Regions from separate parts of the Alteromonas sp. 4NH20-0056 genome, predicted to be linked through region 4. Evidence: predicted binding sites of a transcription regulator. Region 4 holds the regulator's gene; each other region holds the start of a gene.
What was found. The regulator FNR, encoded in region 4, switches genes on or off when oxygen is low (the NO sensors DNR and NnrR bind a similar motif). The targets are predictions, from matches to a motif close to TTGATCTAGATCAA.
Positions count from the first base shown of each region.

Region 1: the regulator FNR is predicted to act here: its motif matches at 2,091-2,104, upstream of AC27EZ_RS09585 (high-potential iron-sulfur protein).
Region 2: the regulator FNR is predicted to act here: its motif matches at 2,259-2,272, upstream of hemN (oxygen-independent coproporphyrinogen III oxidase).
Region 3: the regulator FNR is predicted to act here: its motif matches at 1,752-1,765, upstream of AC27EZ_RS14735 (GbsR/MarR family transcriptional regulator).

Region 1 is NZ_BAAJLS010000004.1:211,338-215,245, forward strand. It holds gene AC27EZ_RS09580 (amidase) at 1-1,580, shown strand, start outside; gene AC27EZ_RS09585 (high-potential iron-sulfur protein) at 1,648-1,941, opposite strand; gene AC27EZ_RS09590 (flavin reductase family protein) at 2,164-2,802, opposite strand; gene AC27EZ_RS09595 (zinc ribbon domain-containing protein) at 2,795-2,986, opposite strand; gene AC27EZ_RS09600 (hypothetical protein) at 3,126-3,416, shown strand; gene AC27EZ_RS09605 (exonuclease domain-containing protein) at 3,467-3,908, shown strand, end outside.
Region 2 is NZ_BAAJLS010000006.1:204,038-207,945, forward strand. It holds gene AC27EZ_RS12975 (ATP-binding cassette domain-containing protein) at 1-741, shown strand, start outside; gene hemN (oxygen-independent coproporphyrinogen III oxidase) at 791-2,155, opposite strand; gene AC27EZ_RS12985 (SGNH/GDSL hydrolase family protein) at 2,295-3,083, shown strand; gene AC27EZ_RS12990 (DsbA family oxidoreductase) at 3,167-3,823, shown strand.
Region 3 is NZ_BAAJLS010000009.1:83,632-87,539, reverse strand. It holds gene AC27EZ_RS14740 (ATP-binding protein) at 1-1,539, opposite strand, end outside; gene AC27EZ_RS14735 (GbsR/MarR family transcriptional regulator) at 1,816-2,373, shown strand; gene AC27EZ_RS14730 (cytochrome ubiquinol oxidase subunit I) at 2,383-3,744, shown strand; gene AC27EZ_RS14725 (cytochrome d ubiquinol oxidase subunit II) at 3,754-3,908, shown strand, end outside.
Region 4 is NZ_BAAJLS010000005.1:304,113-308,020, forward strand. It holds gene AC27EZ_RS11775 (heavy metal translocating P-type ATPase) at 1-781, shown strand, start outside; gene ccoS (cbb3-type cytochrome oxidase assembly protein CcoS) at 786-992, shown strand; gene AC27EZ_RS11785 (sulfite exporter TauE/SafE family protein) at 989-1,648, shown strand; gene fnr (fumarate/nitrate reduction transcriptional regulator Fnr) at 1,700-2,440, shown strand; gene uspE (universal stress protein UspE) at 2,542-3,468, shown strand; gene ttcA (tRNA 2-thiocytidine(32) synthetase TtcA) at 3,594-3,908, shown strand, end outside.

The DNA of each region.
Region 1 (3,908 bases), on a different contig from region 4:
TGGCGTGTACCTCGTCTCAACACCATACAAATGAAAATCACACACCTGATACACCAATAAGCACATGGCTAGATAAACCTGCATCTGAGCAAGCGCTTGCTATTAAGCAGGGTAACCTTAGTGCTAAAGCACTCGTGGAAGCTTATTTAGCAAGAATAGAGCGCATAGATACTGACGTTAATAGCGTTCTCGTACTTAACGCCAACGCATTAAAGGCCGCCGAAGCGGCTGATGACGCTGTTGCGCAGGGAAAGACGGTTGGCTTGTTGCATGGTCTACCGGTGTTGCTAAAAGATAATATAGAGACAAGTGAACTGCCGACCACCGCTGGTTCCTTGGCGTTAATTAATAATACAACGCAAAGAGATGCCCCCATTGTTGCGAAATTGAAACAAGAAGGGGCGATTATTTTAGGTAAAACCAATTTATCTGAATGGGCAAATTTTCGTTCAGAATCATCAATTAGCGGGTGGAGCGCTGTGGGTGGTTTAACAAGAAACCCGCATATGCTGTCACGCAGTGCATGTGGGTCCTCTTCTGGTTCAGGCGCTGCGATGGCGCTGCGCTTAGCGTCACTGGCCGTGGGTACTGAAACGAACGGTTCTGTTATTTGCCCCTCTTCAATGAACGGGGTAGTGGGGTTTAAACCCACGGTTGGTTTGTTGTCTCGTACTCACATCGTCCCCATCTCGGCAACTCAAGATACCGCCGGACCCATGACATCTAACGTTAACGATGCATGGCTAATGACAGCGGTTATGGCGGGTAAAGATGACAACGACCCTGCTACCTTATCGTTGGAGAGTCACCGTATAGCATTACCTGGTGACAGCATGCTTGCCACCGACATGAAAGGGGTGAAGGTTGGTGTTGTGCGGTATAGGCAGGGTGATGATCCACGCGTACTCGCTGTATTTGAAAGTGCACTGCGTACATTAGAAGAAGCCGGCGCGCAGTTAGTCGATATCGAGCAATTTGAACAACCTGATGCTTTCTGGTCTCAGTCTTATCAGGTGTTATTGAGCGAATTTCACCACACTATCAACGAATACTTGGCCAATAGCCCAGCCAATTTAGCATCGAGAACGCTAACCCAACTCATCGAATTTAATAAAAACAATGCGCGTGAATTATCGCTTTTCGATCAAAACATATTTGAAAAATCGCTAGCGTCTGATGCTATTGATAGTAATGAATATCAAACCGCTTTAGCGAGTATTCAGGCGGCCACGCGTGAGCAAGGTATTGATTTAATGCTATCAGAGAATAATGTCGACGTATTGGTTGCGCCGTCTAATAGCCCAGCGTTTCTTATCGATGGTATTTATGGCGATCACGCGCCCGGCGGATTTATCGGCATTGGCTATTTACCCGCGATTGCGGGGTACCCACATTTAACCGTGCCTGCAGGTGCCATAGAGAAATTGCCCATCGGGATAAGTTTCATTGGAAGTAAAGGCGACGATGAAATGCTACTGCGACTCGGCAGCATATTTGAAGCCAAGCATAAGGTTGACATAACGCCTTCTCGACTTCCTACTTACTTTGACCGGCCTGACGTAAAGGCGGTTATTCAATAAGCACAAAAAACGCCTCTACTAAGAGGCGTTTTTTATTTTTAGAACGTAATTTCGTTCACGACAGCGGTTAGCCTGGGCGTTTTACCCACGCACTACACCAACCGTTAGCACTCACCAGTTTTCCAGGGAAAATAGCACAAGGACGATTTTCATCGCCGTCTGCACCCTGCACGTACATGCAGTTGCTGCATTTAGCACCTTCAACCGTTGAGTTTGGTGTATAGCTTAATGCCTTCGCTGTAGGATCATCTGATTGCAGCTGTTCTTGTGCTTGCGCACGTAGCGCAACACCGCCAAGCGTAAGGCCAATTAGTGTCGTACCTGACATTTTTAAAAAGTCGCGACGGTTTACAGATTTCATAATACTCTCCAAATGAGATAGAAACGATAATGATTCTTTTTTATCAAACGCTTAAAACGCAAAAACCTGCCGCAAGAGGCAGGTTTTTATCAACAATATTTGTACTATAGCGTGAAACAAAAGGATCGGCCAAAATTGTTTTTACTTGGTTGATCTAGATTAAATAATGTTAAGCATTTATCGCTACTACCAAGTTTAAGACCACACGACCGCACAAACCGTTCATTTTTGTTTCAAGGTTTCATTCGGTTTTGCATAGGCATACTGTGCAATCCTTTTGGTGCTATGGTAACTGTCTAAGCCTGAAATACATGCGCTGCCTAGTGTCTCTATATCAATATAGCCATCATCAGCGATTGTATTTCCTTCGACAAACAACTCCTCTACACGGCCTATAACCATTTCTGTTTTATTGCATAGGGTGAAGTGCTGTTCGACAGTGAGGCCCAACTTGAGGTGGCTTTGCATTACGTAAGGGGCGCTAAAGTTATCGCTAAACCAAGGCGTGAGGCCAACAGCGTCAAACTCGCTTTCTTCTTTGTCGTATCTGGCTGAGGTTTGGTGTGCTTTATCTACCCAGCTACTGTGCACATGATTTAACGTATATTTACCCGATTTTTTAATGTTCTCGAGTGAATCACGCTGCACGGTATGTGGACGCATGATCATACCCAGCAGCGGTGGATTTGCGCCAATATGAACCACTGAGCTTATTATTGCGGCATTATTGGTTGTGCCGTCTGTCGTGCCAAGCAGGCATGCAGACTTAAATCCAGACACACTATTAATTAGGTTAGCGCGATATCGCTGCTCAAGGTTTTCAATATCATCGCGTTTAAAAATGTGGGTATGTTCAGTCATTCTCTCGCTCTGCATTAATTTCCAAGTCATCACCATGTTGGAAAACGCTCAATTCGATAGGTTGGCAGCACACTTGGCAATCAAGTACTTGCACTTGGCCCACATCGTTAATTTCATCTATTTCTACGTCGTTAGGCGCCATGCAGTAGGGGCATGAGAACGACATTGAACGGGTTAAACTCATGTTAGGTAACTCTGTTAAGAATGATAGTAGTTATACGGATCTAAAATTGAAGCGGATTGGTAAAAAAGTGAAGACCGTATTTGATGTCATGGTATTTGCCAGTGTTTCATAGAAATTAATTGCTGATAGGGCGTTTGACATGTCAAAAAGAATTGGAATTTGTCCGTGTTGCGAACGCAAAACACGCCTGACGTTTCATCACCTTATTCCTAAGAAAATGCATAGACGCACGTACTTTAAAAAGCATGTTCCGCGCGAAATACGAGAGCAGGGTGTAATGGTGTGCAGGCAATGCCATAGCGGTATACACAGGTTCTTTGATGAAATGACACTGGCAAAACATTTTAATAGCTTGGCCTTGCTAAAAGACGATGCACAGTTGAATGCATTCTTTATGTGGGTCGCAAAGCAGCGCGTGAAGGTTGATTAATGGTGCTGTATAAATATACACTATAATGGTATTTGTTGACTGAGCATACTATGCGAAAAGAATTACCACCACGGTATTACCTCACCCACTTTTTTGAGTTTTTACAGTTTTTCGAAGGGGCAAATGCCCTGCTACTGAGTGAAGAGGCAAGCACATTCATTCAACGGTTTGTCGCATTAGATGAAAATAAACAGTGCATTGTTGTTCGCGCCGCGAACAGAAAGTACGCGGTAATTGACCGTACTCAGTTCAACTATGACGAAATAGATAACCCTCAAGCCCAAATAGACTGGCTTACTGCAGAAGGATGGTTTCGTGATTTGCGTTATGCATCGTTGCAGGATATTGCGGGGGTGATGACCAAGCAAGCCATTGTAACGCTGTTAAGTGAATATGGCAGTACCCAAGGGGGGGCGTCGCAAAGCAAACCTCAGTTGGTCAAGAAGCTTGGTGCACTAATACAGTCACACGGTTGGCCTGCTAATGTCTCAA
Region 2 (3,908 bases), on a different contig from region 4:
ACCTTGTCGGGCGGTGAAGCGCAGCGTGTCGCGATAGCCCGTGCGTTATTAAATGGGCCAGACGTTCTCTTGCTTGATGAGGCATTAACTGCGTTGGACATAACATTGCGTAGAATGTTACTTAAATACCTTAAAACACTAAGTGTAAAAACAGGGTTAATGAGCGTCATTGTATCTCACGATACCGAAGAATTAGCGCTCTCATGTACGTCAATTCTGCATGTAGAAAATGGGCGAGTTGTGTTTACAGGTTCGGTAACTGAGTTTCTATCTTGGCGCATGACAAAAGGGCATTTACACGCTCAATCGATATCTACGTATGCGCCAATTTCGTTACTTAACGGTTCATTACTGAAAAGCACCACTGCATTTTTGTATCCACTAAATAGAATAGCAGTGGGTAGTACGATAATTTACGCTTCACCGGATTCGCCAAACGTAATGTATGTGGACGAGCCATCAGAACACTGCCAGCCTAATGTGACTGTCATACTCGACGCTGCTCACATATCGATAGAGGTTGCACATAATCAGGCGTGCACCACATCATCTATGTTAAACGCAATAGAGGGAATAATTGTTGATATAACCATTCCCGAAGGCCATGAGCAGGCTGGCGTTGCCTGGGTGACCCTTGATGCTGATGGACAGCGCATTACCGCAAGTATTAGTACGTTCTCTTTGGACGTATTGGGCCTTACCTGTGGAATGAAAGTGTTCGCCCGTTTTAAATGCCAATAGTTGCTGTCGCTAATTACATATCGCCTGTGTGCCTTTTAATTAGACCGCTTCATATTGAACTAGAATAGCGGTTTACGCTGTGCTCGGTAGTTAAATATGCATCAAAACGAGCGCAAATGGCGCGGATGAAAATTCGCGCATGCGCCGGTACGCGTATCCACTCACGTTTCGTATCAACCATGCCATCGTTTTCTAAACTAGAGAGCGCTTCTAACGGCTCGGCAAAATATTCATCAAAGTTCACATTAAACTTACGTTCCACCGCACATTTTTCTACCGCCATATTGCACATAAGTGCCATGATAACGTCTCGTCTTATTAAATCGTCTTGGGTTAACGTTAAGCCTTTTTCAGGTGCTGATTGGTTGTCGTCAACGCTGGTATAATAATCACTCAATTTTTTCGCATTCTGTGTGTAGGCATTCCCTACGGTGCTTATTGACGATACGCCTAGCCCAACTAAGTCTGCATCCCCTCGTGTGGTGTAGCCTTGGAAATTTCTGTGCAATTTACCTTGTTGTTTCGCTACGCTGAGCGGATCGCCACTTCGTGCAAAGTGGTCCATTCCAATCATTTCAAAGCCGGTCAATGTTAAGCTATCGACGGCTAATGCATGAAGCTTCGCTTTTAACTCAGCAGAGGGTAGAGCGTCATTATCAATTTTTCGCTGTGCGGCAAAGCGTTCAGGTAAATGGGCGTAGCTAAATAGAGAAATCCGGTCCGGAGACATTGCTTTTGCTGCAACCAGCGTCGTCTGAAAAGACTCTAGGGTTTGATGAGGAAGGCCATAAATTAGGTCGAGATTAATAGAGGTAAAACCAACGGTTCGAGCGTGAAATACCAGGTTAGCAATACTGGCCGTACTTTGCACACGGTTGATTGCGTACTGTACGTCATAATTAGTATCTTGCACACCGAAGCTTAATCTGGAATAACCTAAATTAGCAAGGTTGTCTAAATATTGGGTATCGACGTTTCGAGGATCTAGCTCGATAGAGCACTCGGTTTCATCGTTAAAGTGAAAATGCTTTCTCAGGATATGCATTAAGAAGGCGTGTTGTACATTATTCAAAAAACTCGGTGAGCCTCCGCCCAAATGCAACGCAATGACCTTTTTATCCTTAAACAAGGCTTTTTTTGTAAGGATCTCACGTTCAAGGTAATCTAGGTATCGGTCTGCTTTTTCATTATGACGTGTGACAATTTTGTTGCAACCGCAGTAGTAACAAAGGGTTTCACAAAATGGAATATGCACATATAGACTGATCTCGTCTGCCAAAGATGCAGTAGCCGCGCGAGCTAACACCATATCGTCTACCGCTGAAAATTTCAGTGCAGTAGGGTAAGAAGTATAGCGTGGCGCTTGTTGAGTATATTTTTTTACTGATGCATCTGCAGTAGGTAAAACAATCATGATGTGGTTCATTATAGGTAGAGTATGCGCACAGTGACGTTGTAAGAGCGTCTCGCATCATTATTTCGTATTGGGATAGTAACGTGTCTAAAGGGTGTTTTTATTGATCTCGTTCAAACTAATCACACAAAGTATGAAAATGATTGCGATAATTGCCGCTGTACCCTTGCTTTTAGTACAAGCTATATGGGTGAAAATGCGTGTTATCAGGTTACCCGAACCAGAAGGTGAGAGGGAGTCTGTAGTGCTTAATGCCTCAGTTAACGATGACCCTATAACGCTTCTCGTGCTAGGCGACTCAGCGGCCGCAGGCGTGGGTGTAAAAAAGCAAGAACACGCATTGTTCGGGCAGTTAATTAGCCAACTTTCGCTAAAAACTAATGTTAAGGGAACACTTGTTGCTAAGACAGGCAATACCAGTGAAATGTTACTGTCAGAGGTGACGCAAGTATCACAGCGTTTTAACGCAGCGCTGGTTTCAATAGGCGTGAACGACGTGACGAAGCTGGTTTCAGTTGCGTCGTGGCGTAAAAACGTTGAAGCAATATATTTTCATTTGGTCGAACACTGTCAGTGTCAACATATAGTGTTTACCGCATTGCCGCCCATGCATCAGTTTCCTGCATTGCCGCAACCTCTTCGCAGCGTATTGGGACAGCGCGCTACGCGATTAAATCATGAGTTAGAAAATATCGCTCAAGCACACGATAAAATGCATGTCGTGACGATTTCCATTCCCCATGAAGCAATAATCGATGTTACCCAACTACAGGGTGTTAAAGCGTGTATGGATCATACCGCGACCTTTATGGCTACTGATGGCTTTCATCCCGGTGAAAAAGGTTACACTTTATGGGCAAAGGAGGTCTCATCGCTGCTATTTGCGCGTTTATCTCATAATGACAGTCACAAGGACAAGTGGACTTGAGAATATCGCACTTGCCCTTACTAAGAAGCAAGAAGGGTAAAATATTGCGCGAAAACGAACGCCAGACAACGAAAGGAATAACGATGAAAAAAGTAACCATTGATATGGTGTCAGATATAGTATGCCCGTGGTGCATTGTCGGTTACAAGCGTCTGCAACAAGCGGCAGCATTACTTGACGATATAGAGATAACCATTAACTTTCATCCGTTTGAGCTAAATCCGTCAATGCCTGATGAAGGGCAAAACTTACGTGAACATGTTATGGAGAAATACGGGATAAGTGAGGCGCAGAGTAAGCAAGCTAGAGCACAACTTGTTCAAGTGGGCGAAGAAGTAGGGTTTGAATTTAACTATTCTGACGATACGCGCATGGTAAACACGTTCAAGGCGCATCAGCTTCTGCACTACGCTCGTACTGAAGGAAAGGAAGAGCAGCTCAAATTACGATTATTCTCTGCATTTTTTAATGAAAGAAAAAATATAAACGACATTGATGTGCTTATCGAAGAAGCTAGCGTCGTCGGGTTGGATATTGAGAAAGCAAAAAACGCCCTTGTGAGTGGGCAATACGCCGATGTGGTGCGAGCGGAAGAAAACAGATGGATGCAAATGGGTATTCAGAGTGTGCCAACCTTTGTCATCGCAGATCAAGGAATAGCGGGCGCTCAGCCCCCAGAAACGTTAGCAAACTTTATTCGCGAGTCGATCGAAACTCTACATGCAACGGCTGAAAGCTAGCGTGGAACAGTAACAAACAAAGCTACTGACTACATTGTTTTCAAGTCGACTAAACAGGTGCGATAGCGTTGACCGACGCTATGCC
Region 3 (3,908 bases), on a different contig from region 4:
ACTTAATGCATAAGGAATGAAAAGATGATCAAACCCTTCAATAATAAGTTTGTCGTCTTCTGACCAGGCAACCGACTCGTCGGCAATACTTTGCAAATACAAATCAAAAGAATGTCGTGGAGTCAGTGATGTACCAATGTCTTTTGAGGCAGCATCTCTGCCCGCCCAGCGAATGAGTTTATCTCGTTGCTCTCTAAACCATATGGTGTAATAGCCCAAGGCTGGCGACACACAAGAAATATAAATACCGCGAACACCGTTTAAATCAAGGGTTTCTGTAATATCGTCGCCTAACTTACTTATCGCTACCGCTAACTCAGCCTTCTTATCTGAAAACGTTTCCAGCAGGGTTTCTATTGCGGGCTCAGAGGGCGTTCGTCCGATTGTGTAGTTTCCTGATGGCGTTATAACCACAAGCCCGCAGGTATCGGTGACTTGGAGCAATTCTTCTTCTTTGCTCGCAATGGCCTCAAGTGGATTGGCATATGTCGTTAGTTTGTGTACAACATTGTTCAATGTTCGCTGGCGCTGTTGAAATTGCTCTTTCTTTTCGTGAAGCGATTTAGTGTGTAACTGCCATGCATACATGTGGCCTAATGACTCACACACCAATCGCTTTTTCTGGTCAATATAGACAGGCTCACTATTGTGGCAGGCAATTAACCCCCACAATTTATCTTCGTACATCAGTGACACTGAAAACGACGATCTAACACCCATATTTCTCATATACTGCAAATGCATAGGCGACACAGAACGAACCATCGACATAGACAGGTCTAGTGGTAACCTATTTTTATTTGCAATCTTGGGTAATAAACCGACAGCTGGCTCTTCAGTGTCATAAACACAACGCACTCGGTTCTTTTTGTAAAGCTCGCGCGCTTGACTTGGAATATCAGACGCGGGGAAAACAAGCCCTTTAAATGAACGCTTATCTCTTTCTTTCGCTTCGCCTACCACTTCACCGCAGAAGTTTTCATCAAAGCGATAAATCATTACCGATTCAAAGCCAATATAGCGTTTAAATACGCTGGCAATGCTATCTGCTACATCTAATACCGAGTTACAGTTTTGAAGATTTGGCAGCAAGGTTCTAATATCAGTATCGACGGGAAGCCACTTTTGCGCCGCTTCATAGCTTAGCTGAGGAGACGGTTCAAACTCGATAACGAGCAAGCCATTTGATTCAAATGCAACGCCACTTCCTTCTTTGTCCCAGTTTTTAATATGCAGCGCGTTTTCTACAAACTTCCACTGATAAGCATGACGTAATCCATTATTTTTGACGTCAGCATAAATCGTACTAAAGGTGTGAGATTCGGGCGAAGGAATAGCGATTAATTCGGTGATTAATGTTTCACCCGGGACGATATCTTTACTAAAAAGCAGCCCGATATTCTCACTCACCACCTCGACAATTTTACTTTCAGGGTTTATCGCTAACAAAAAACCAAAGCTTTGTACGCTTTCAATAAGGTGAAGTTTTTCGTCTTCGCAATTAGCTAAGGTGGAAGTTTCATGGCGCAGGGTAGTCATTGTGGTTCCTAAAGCGTTTTTACACGTCTTGTTGTTATAAGTAAAATCGCATGAACCTAACCATGCCTCCCCATTATTACATTTATTTAATAATTTTGGCGACCTAATTGCCCAATTAATAATTGTTTCCGCTAGGGTTTTGATGGCTTTCGCGCGCTATGTCCCTGCGCCTACTCTGTGTAACTTTCAAACGTACTTCCCTATTAACTTTGTTGATCTATATCAAACAATATATTAAACTTTCAGTAATTTCTGAAACTTCCACAGGTCACGCAAATGAAAATGACACCACTTATTACTTCTGCCGTAATGCACTTTGGAGAAATGGGAAGTCGATGGGGATTTAACAGAACGGTAGGTCAAATTCTTGCATTAATTGTGTTGAACGACGAGCCCATATCAGCGCAGGAAATTGCAGATGCGCTGAATATTTCTCGAGGGAATACCAGCATGGGCCTTAAAGAATTGCAGTCCTGGCGGTTGATAAAACAACATCTTATCCCGGGTGAAAGAAAAGAGTTCTTTGTAGCGGGTGGCGATATTTGGACGCTTGCCAACAGGGTGTTCGATGAAAGACGAAAGCGCGAAATCGACCCGACGATGAGCTTACTTAGGGATCTTTTACTTGATGCACCCGCAAATAGTGCAGAGGCAAACGCGCAAGCGAAACTTAACGACATACATGACTTATTAGAATCGGTCACCGCGTGGTCACAGGAACTGCAAAGCTTAGGGCCTGAAAAACTTAATACTTTGATGAAATTAGGATCTGGTGTGGGTCGCATGCTCGAGTTGAAAGACAAACTTATTCCTAAAAAAGGCACGATTAACTAGGAGATACCTGTGGATGCATTCTTGCTGTCGCGTTTACAATTTGCGTTAAATATAAGCTTTCATATTTTATTCCCTACCATCACGATGGCAATGGGATGGTTTCTTTTCTACTTTAAATTACGCTCAAATATTACCGGTCACCCAGTATGGATGCGCATTTACCGTTTTTGGGTACGCGTATTCGCGTTAAGTTTTGCCCTAGGGGTAGTAAGCGGCGTGACTATGTCGTTCCAATTTGGTACCAACTGGCCGGGTTTTATGGAAAAAGTCGGGAACGTTGCTGGGCCGCTTCTTGGCTACGAAGTCCTTACTGCCTTCTTTTTAGAAGCGACATTTTTAGGCATTGTGTTATTTGGCATTCGCCGAGTACCTAATTGGGTGCATACCTTGTCAACACTGATTGTTGCCCTTGGCACCACGGCGTCTGCATTTTGGATTTTATCACTAAACAGCTGGATGCAAACGCCACAAGGTCATGAGGTTATTGACGGTGTGGTGTACGCCAAAGATTGGGCGGCGATTATTTTCAATCCTTCTTTCCCGTATCGGTTTGCTCATATGATGTTGGCCTCTGGCCTTACTGCTAGTTTCTTAATTGCAGGGCTTTCAGCCTATCGAATGTTAAAAGGCGACGATAAGTTAGCACCAAAGCTGTCGTTTAAAACCGCGACCTACGCGGCAGCAATATTGATTCCGCTTCAGATTTTTGCCGGCGACATGCATGGGCTAAACACCCTAGAACACCAACCGCAGAAAATCGCTGCAATGGAAGGGCTATGGGAAACCACAGAGGGGGCGCCGCTATTACTGTTTGCCATTCCCGATGAAGAAACACGTGAAAATCACTTTGAGATCCCTATCCCTTATGCTGCTAGCCTTATTCTGACGCATCAACTTGAGGGTGAAATTAAGGGATTAAACGAGTTTGAAGGCGAACATCCTCCCGTTGCACCTGTGTTCTATGCGTTCAGAGTCATGGTGGGCATGGGTATGTTGATGCTAGTTGTGTCATGGTTGGGCAGCGGTTATTTGCTGCGAAATAAAGCGGTACCTACGTGGCTTAATCGCGTATTTGCGGGTATGGCATTTAGTGGCTGGGTAGCAACACTCGCCGGTTGGTATGTTACGGAAATTGGCAGGCAACCTTACTTGGTGAGTGGCGTGTTGAAAACGCATGACGCAGTGACCAACATTGCGCCTAGCAATGTTGCCTTTAGCTTTACCCTTTATGCCGTCATTTATTCTGTCTTGTTAGTCGCTTATCTAGGTACATTAATGCTGATGTGTCGCCGGGCTGTTGAGATTGAGGAAATTTCGACAGAAGAGCGTGAAATGGCTAAAGCCAGTAAAATGTCACCCGCAACGGTGTAGGAGATAAATATGTTTGATCATGTTACACCAGAAATGTTGGGAAATATCTATGTGGGGCTATTAGGCCTGGCCGTACTGATGTATGCCGTATTAGATGGTTACGATTTGGGGGTTGGGGTACTGCTTCCTCCCCGTAACGAGGCCTTTCGCGATGATATGATAGC
Region 4 (3,908 bases):
AACCGAAGTAATTAAGCTTGCTACTGCGCTAGAGTCTCGCTCTGAGCACCCTATCGCTAAGGCGTTTGACGGTGAAGTTGCGTTTTCAGTAGAGGCATTCGCCGTCTCACCGGGTAATGGTATTACTGGGCGCATCAACAATACCGAGTTTACTATGGGAACGGCGTCGTTCTGCGGCTTCCCCGCCCTCGATCATATCCCTTTTAATGCCAATGTATTTTTGTGCGCGGGCGATACATTAATTGCCGCCTTCCTCGTTAGCGACTCACTGCGAAAAGACGCAGCTGACACGCTCAATTTACTTAAAAAGAATGACCTCATCGTATTAAGTGGTGATACCCAAAGTAACGTAGACGCATTAACTGCAAACCTGCCGGTGTCTATCGCCCAAGGCGGACTTTCACCAGCGGGAAAATACGAACGTGTTAAACAGCTTCAAGCTGATGGACGACGCGTGCTGATGATGGGCGATGGAATTAACGACGCGCCCGTACTGGCCAGTGCAGATGTTGCCGTAGCGGTTGGAAACGCGACCGATGTTGCCAGAACCGCTGCGGACGTTATTTTGCTGGGTGATAGCTTATTGTCAGTTCCTTTGCTAATGGATGTTGCCCAGCGTGTTAAAGTTAAAATACGTCAAAATATTGCGTGGTCCATTGGCTATAACCTAATTATTCTTCCGTTCGCGGTTTCTGGCTTATTGTCGCCGTGGATGGCGGTGGTCGGCATGTCGCTAAGCAGTATAATTGTTGTGACTAATTCAACCCGTTTATTGAGATAACAGCATGAGCATTATTTATGTACTAATTCCGGTTGCCATCATCATCGTTGCACTGGCCATTGTTATCTTTTTTTGGGCGGTAAAATCAAATCAATTTGAAGACTTAGACCGACAAGGCTACAGTATTCTGTTTGACGATGACCTTCCACCTGAAGAAAAGAAGTTGGCTGAACAACGGAAAAAAATTCAACAAGATAGCGAGCAACAATGACAGATTTTAATCTCCTTTCTGCGTTCCTTATCGGTCTCGCTGGAGGTGTTCATTGCGTCGGGATGTGCGGCGGCATTGTTGTTGCACTTCGTATGGGAAGTCCTTCACACGCTTCGCCACTGCCGTTTACGCTTATGTACAATACGGGCCGAATTATAAGTTATACCATCGCTGGCGCGTTAACCGGCGCAATTGGTAGTATGTTAACCCGCTCATTTCCCCACGCACCAACCATACTTTCGGTACTCAGTGGCGTCATGCTCATTATGTTAGCGTTGTATTTAGGCAATTGGTACAAAGGTCTTACTGCGCTAGAGTCGATAGGACAAGGTATATTCAAACGCATTCAACCTTATTCTAAACGCTTTATTCCTTTTGCTACACCACTACACGCCCTTCCCTACGGATTCATCTGGGGTTGGCTGCCATGTGGGTTGGTTTATTCAACACTTACATGGTCTCTCGCATCATCCGGCCCTCTCGATGGCGCGCTGATTATGTTGTTTTTTGGGCTTGGAACCTTACCAACACTGATTGCTGCGAGTTATAGTGTTGATTATCTGGTACGTGGGTTTAAACACGCCGTAACACGCCAACTTATTGCGTGTGTGTTATTGATGTATGCGATTTTATTAATTTATCGAGCAATCTTTTAACGAAAGTAGTAACATCACAAAAAAAGATGAATGTAATATTCGGAGCAAACTATGAGCCAAGGAAGCCAATTTTCAATACATTGTCAAAATTGTAGCTTTAGTCATTTATGTTTACCGGTTGCGTTAAACAAAACAGAGATTGAGTCTCTCGATGATATTATCGAACGTAAAAAGCCGCTACATAAAGGCGATGCGCTGATAAATTCTGGTGACAAGTTTGTTTCATTATTTGCTGTTAGAACGGGCTCCTTTAAATCTTTTGTCACAAATCAAGATGGCGAAGAACAGGTCATTGGTTTTCATTTCCCTGGTGACATCATTGGTTTTGATGCACTTAGAGAAAACCGCCACCCCAGCTACACCCAAGCGTTAGAAACCGCAATGGTGTGCGAGCTTCCTTATGAGACACTTGATGAAATGTCGATGCAATTTCCTAAATTACGTCAACAGATCATGAGTTTTATGAGTGCTGAAATTAAGCAAGACCATGACATGATAATGTTGTTGAACAAACGCACTGCCGAAGAGCGCTTACTTTACTTCATTAATCATTTGTCGCAGCGTTTTGAAGAACGCGGTTTCTCTCATAGAGAGTTTCACCTCACTATGACAAGAAACGAGATAGGTAACTATCTAGGCCTCACCATAGAAACCATTAGCCGTTTACTCAGCCGTTTTCAAAAAGAAGGGTTAATTAAAGTCGATGGTAGACTTATCAGCATTCTCGACTTCGATTCAATCAATAGCCGCTTAAGTGTGTTGAGCGGCCCAAGTATCGTGTGCAACGGATAATGAGAATTAAACGTCCCTTGATCTGAAACAAGTAACATTTTAAGAAATACCTATTACACTTAAATCATAGTAATGTTCCAACTGCTCTAGTGGGAGAATTTATGATTGAGTACAAGCACATACTAGCCGTTATCGACTTAGAACGTGAAGATCACCCCGCCCTCCAGCGTGCTTTAGAACTTTCAGAAAAAACCGGGGCAACAGTAACTGCCTTGCTCGTGGTTTACGACCTGTCGTATGACATGACAACGATGCTTAGCCCCGAAGAACGCGAGGCCATGCGCGATGCTGTCACTGCAGATCACGCCAAATGGTTTTCCGATAGCCTTAAGAATCTCAATATCGCTAATGTTGATATCGTGGTTGAATGGTGTAACCGTTCGTACGAATCCATTATTCATTACACTATCGACAACAACATCGATTTAGTGGTGAAAGCTACTAAGAAACATGACGATCTCGTCTCTGTTATATTCACTCCTACTGATTGGCACCTCTTAAGAAAAAGCCCGTGCCCGGTATTACTTGTCAAAGATCACGATTGGCCGGAGGATGGTGAAATAATCGCGGCCATTAATGTTGGGACCGAAGATGAAGAACACGCGCAATTAAATGAAAAGATCACCGTCATCGCTGGTGATTACGCGAGATTATTGAGCGGTAACGTTAACTTAGTGAATAGCTTTCCGTCCACGCCGCTTAACATTGCAATAGAAGTCCCCGAGTTTGACCCCGAACAGTACTACGATGCAGTTAAAAACCATCATCAGGAGGAAATGATAAAACATGCCACTAAATACGGCATTCATGAATCCCGTTGTTTTGTGAAAGAAGGGGTGCCAGAAAAAGTCATACCGCAGCTGGCAAAAGAGAAAGACGCTGAACTTGTGATCATCGGTACGGTTGGAAGAACGGGTTTCTCAGCCGCTTTGATTGGCAATACGGCAGAGCATGTTATCGACAAACTGCAGTGCGACGTACTCGCCGTTAAACCGGAAGGGTTTGTTAGCCCTCTCGCGAAGGGGTAATATGGGTTGAATAACAGCGCCGTTGTAACAACATCATATTATGCCCCTCGTTAATTTCTTCACGCTTTGTTGTAGCTATAATTGCTGTATAATGTGGCGTTTTGAATTAAGCAGTTTTAACCACTATGAATCTAAGCGCAGAACGTGCGGGGCTTGCCACAACGCCTTCGGCAAAGAGCAAACAAAAATACAGTTTCAATAAACTCCAAAAGCGTCTTCGCCGCAATGTAGGCAAGGCCGTTAGCGATTTTGGAATGATTGAGAATAACGATAAAGTAATGGTGTGCCTGTCAGGGGGAAAAGACAGCTACACCATGCTCGATATCCTTATGTATTTAAAGAAAATTGCGCCTATTCATTTTGATATTATTGCGGTTAACCTCGATCAGAAACAGCCAGGCTTTCCCGAACATATTCTTCCTGAGTATTTAGACACCATT